Regions from separate parts of the Methylomonas sp. EFPC3 genome, predicted to be linked through region 1. Evidence: riboswitches for the same ligand, from Rfam matches in the RefSeq annotation. Region 1 holds a riboswitch; the other holds the start of a gene.
What was found. A riboswitch is a leader RNA that binds a small molecule or an ion and turns the genes downstream of it on or off. The one in region 1 is predicted to bind cobalamin.
Positions count from the first base shown of each region.

Region 2: linked by a shared signal. The riboswitch ahead of PL263_RS00080 (ribonucleoside-diphosphate reductase subunit alpha) and the one ahead of PL263_RS15450 (TonB-dependent receptor) in region 1 are both predicted to bind cobalamin.

Region 1 is NZ_CP116398.1:3,446,790-3,448,987, reverse strand. It holds gene PL263_RS15450 (TonB-dependent receptor) at 1-833, opposite strand, end outside; cobalamin riboswitch at 952-1,174, opposite strand; gene PL263_RS15445 (GNAT family N-acetyltransferase) at 1,312-1,758, shown strand; gene PL263_RS15440 (YfhL family 4Fe-4S dicluster ferredoxin) at 1,790-2,035, opposite strand; gene coaD (pantetheine-phosphate adenylyltransferase) at 2,038-2,198, opposite strand, start outside.
Region 2 is NZ_CP116398.1:13,536-15,733, forward strand. It holds gene PL263_RS00075 (AbrB/MazE/SpoVT family DNA-binding domain-containing protein) at 1-182, opposite strand, end outside; cobalamin riboswitch at 383-600, shown strand; gene PL263_RS00080 (ribonucleoside-diphosphate reductase subunit alpha) at 720-2,198, shown strand, end outside.

The DNA.
Region 1 (2,198 bases):
AAATCCTTGCTGGCTGTGGCCCCAACCGTTTGGTTGATGAACATCGTGCTGCTGAGTGTAGAGTTATCGATTTCGGTCTCGCCCTCCGCACGTAAAAAAAACGCCTCGACCTCGGCACCGTTATCGAAGCGGTAACCGGCCCTGGCATTTAAGCCGGTGTTATTGTAACCGTCGCGATCAGGATTGAAGCCTTCCCTTAAGGAGACGCCGCTTCGCGCGTTGATACCTTGACTGCCAAATTGAGAGGCGCCGAGACTATACCAAGCATTCCCCAGCTTTCCGTTGATTGCTGCAGAACCTTTATAACTGTCGTAAGAACCGCCGCCGGCTTCCAGCGCGATATTCGGCCGCTCGCTATTGCCGCCTTTACGGGTAAAAATCTGAATCACGCCGCCGATGGCTTCGGAGCCGTACAAACTGGATTGCGGCCCGCGAATGATCTCGACCCGTTCAATCTGATCCACCGGAATAAATTGAAACGGCGTGGTGCCCGTCGTCACCGAACCGACCTTGATCCCGTCGACCAACACCAGTACGTGATCGGAATTGGTTCCGCGCATAAATATGTTGGTGTCCTTACCGTAACCGCCGCTCTGCACCATGTCGATGCCGGCCGAGCCTTTCAGTAGCTCCGGCAAAGTTCTTACCTGCAAGCGTTCGATATCTTGCCGGGTATAAATCGTCGTCGCGGTCGCCAGTTCGGTTTGGTTGCTTTCCGACCGCGTCGCCGTCACCACGGTCTCGGCTAAATTGGCGGATTGGTCGTCGGCGAAGCCGGGTACAAACGCGCTAATGCCGGCCAGTGGCAAAGCCATGATTATTTTTTTTTGCATAGTTTCCTCTGCGCCCACCGCGCATCCGGGTAAAAAACGACAGAGGAGATATCGGCGAGAGAATAGGCGGAGAACGGGCTAGGCACAGGCTCTGACCATTCCGTAACAGCCCTCCGCTGTCTCGAATGATCCTCCGGGCCAGTCTCCGGGCTTATAAGCGGCTTGAAGGCCTGAACCGCGCACCTTCCCATGCAAAACGCACAGTGGCAAAAAACGCGGCTCTTTACTTATCTACCGTTGCGGGGGCAGCGTCGGCATGGGCAAAACGAAATTTGCCGCACCGACTTCCTGTTTAAGTCTGGCCGAGATTCGGCGCCAACACCTGAAAGAAGGTCGGGATTGTAGTTGATCGGGATTGGGCAGGCAAGGCAAACCGCCGGAACGGCATCGACCGCACCGCAATCAGCCAACATTACCGTCGCTCGACGCTACTGTATTAGACTCGACAAGACTATCGGCTTAAGCAGGAGATCAGAGCATGCAAATCGTTACCGCCACCGAGGCCGACATTCCGGCAATGTGCCGCCTGTTGGCGCAATTATTCGAACAGGAAGCCGAATTTGTCGCGGACGAAACGCTACAACGCCGCGGCTTGAGTCAAATCATTGCCCAACCGGCACTGGGGCGGATTTTGGTGGCGCGGCGCGACGGCGAAATTCTGGGGATGGTCAATTTGCTGTTCAGCGTATCGACGGCGCTGGGCGCGCGCGTGGCCTGGCTGGAAGATATGGTGGTGGATAGAAACCGGCGCGGCGGCGCAATCGGCTCTGCGCTACTGCAACATGCGGTGGCGTTCGCCAAACAGCAGGGTTGCCGGCGAATTACCTTGCTGACCGACGCCGACAACAGCGCCGGACAACGTTTTTACCGCCGCCACGGCTTCGAGTTATCGCCAATGCGGCCAATGCGACTGCTATTGCCATAGAACATCGCAGGCCACGCCGACCACATAAAGATCACGCCGTCAGTTTCAAATACTTGCGGTACAACGAGTCTTTGTCTTCGGCGTGGTCCGGATCCTTGTCGATGCAGTCCACCGGACAAACTTCCATGCATTGCGGCTTGTCGTGGTGACCGATGCACTCGGTGCATAAAGACGGGTTGATCACGTAAATCTCTTCACCCTGGGAAATCGCGCCGTTCGGGCATTCCGGCTCGCAGACATCGCAATTGATACAGTCGTCGCTGATGATGAGTGCCATAGTTACTCCTCGGAAAATTTTTCGGTTAAACGTTGCTTGACCAAGTCGGGCACGAAACTGGAAACGTCGCCATGCAATTGGGCAATTTCGCGAATCATGCTCGACGAAATGAATTCGTATTGTTCGGCCGGGGTCAGAAACACGGTCTCAATGTCCGGGCACA
Region 2 (2,198 bases), 1.0 Mb from region 1:
TCGAAATCTTGCAGAACCGCCAACAAGGCGCCGCCGCGGTCGGCCGGCACCGGGTGAATCAGCAAATCGCCGTTAGGGCAGCGGCTGATTTCCACTTGGCTAACGTCCAGACGAAATTCCTGCGGAATCCTCACCGCTTGGCTATTGCCGTTTTTGAAGATACGGGTGGTCAAGGTGGTCATGTCGCGGCCTCCTGTGTGTACGGTGTGTGTGTATTATTATGCGATTGCTGTAACGACACAAGCCATGCCCGCCCGAATCGACGAATTCCTGTCGATAGACTTGCCCGTGTCGATTGTAGTTCACTATATACGGGGTTAAATTAAATAAATTTACGCAATATATAGTGTTTATTGGCTTGACAGATAACTTTGCCCCACCTAAACTCCCTTTCCGAGACGGTTCCCCCCGAAGGGGATTAAAAGGGAATCCGGTCGGCGCTTTTGCATTTTTCGCATGATCGCCGGAAAGCCGGAGCTGCCCCCGCAACTGTAATCGGCGAGTCTTTGTTCAACGATGCCACTGGACGCGAGTCCGGGAAGGCTGAACCGAGGCGGCGACCCGAGAGCCAGGAGACCTGCCCTCGAAACTTCAATCAACCGGGAGCGGGGTGTCTCCGAGGACGATGGCAAGCGTTGCGGGTCGGGCGATTTCGGGTTCGCGCCGCGCGCCTTTCCGTTGCGGCTTCGCGCTTCCCGCCCAAGAGCAAGGAGAATCGCATGCAAACCGCCGCCGTCCGCGCGTCCGCCCATTATGCCCATGCTGGCGAAGCCGCCTCGTTACCCCCGTCGTTACCGCCGCACGCCGGCCTGGAAGTGATCCGCCGCAACCGCGCGGTGGTGGCGTTTCAGCCGGAAAAAATCGCCATTGCCATTACCAAGGCCTTTCTGGCGGTGGAGGGCCAGCATGGCGTCAACTCGGCGCGCATCCGCGAGCAGGTGGCGCAACTTACCGCTAGTGTGGTCGAGGCGTTGACCCGGCGTTTGCCCGGCGGCGGCACTGTGCATATCGAGGACATTCAAGACCAGGTGGAGCTGGCGTTGATGCGCTCCGGCGCCCACGACGTGGCCCGCGCCTACGTGCTGTACCGGGAAAAACACGCCGAGCAACGCGCCGCGCAACAACTCCAAGCAGATGACACGCCAGCCCTGCAGGTAGACGACGCCGGCCAACGCCGGCCGTTGGATCAGGCCGCCTTCATCGCCTTATGCAGCGAGGCTTGCGCCGGTTTGGCCGGCGCCGATGCCGAACGGGTGTGGGCACAAACCCTGCCTAATTTATACGACGGCATGCCGCTGGCGGCGGTGCGCCAGGCGCTGGTGCTGGCGGCGCGCACTTTGATCGAAACCGACCCGGACTACGCCAAAGTCGCCGCGCGCCTGCTGTTGAGCAATCTGCGTCTGGAAGCGACCGGTACGGCCTGGACCCAAGCGGACATGCACGAACATTACGCCGGCTGCTTTGCCGAATTCGTCGCCGCCGGCGTGGCCGCCGAATTGCTGGACCCGCGTCTGGCCGAGTTCGATTTGGCGGTGTTGGGCGCGGCCTTGCTGGCCGAACGCGATCTGCAATTCGATTACCTGGGCCTGCAAACCCTGTACGACCGCTATTTCCTGCACATCGACGGTCGCCGCATCGAGCTGCCGCAGTGCTTTTTCATGCGGGTGGCGATGGGGCTGGCCTTGAACGAGATCGACCGCGAGGCCCGCGCCATCGAGTTTTACCGGTTGCTGTCCAGCTTCGATTTCATGTGCTCGACGCCGACCTTGTTCAACAGCGGCACCCGCCACCCGCAATTGTCGTCGTGCTATCTGACCACGGTCTCCGACGACTTGGACGGCATTTACCAAGGCATCAAGGAAAACGCGCTGCTGCAAAAATACGCCGGCGGCCTGGGCAACGACTGGACGCCGGTGCGAGCGCTGGGCAGCCGCATCAAGGGCACCAACGGCCACAGCCAGGGCGTGATTCCGTTTTTGAAGGTAGTCAACGATACCGCAGTGGCGGTCAACCAGGGCGGCAAGCGCAAGGGCGCGGTCTGCGCCTATCTGGAAAACTGGCATCTGGATTTCGAGGAATTTCTGGAATTGCGCAAAAACACCGGCGACGAGCGCCGCCGCTGCCACGACATGAACACCGCCGCCTGGGTGTCGGATTTGTTCATGCAGCGGGTGCGGGACAACGGCGACTGGACCTTG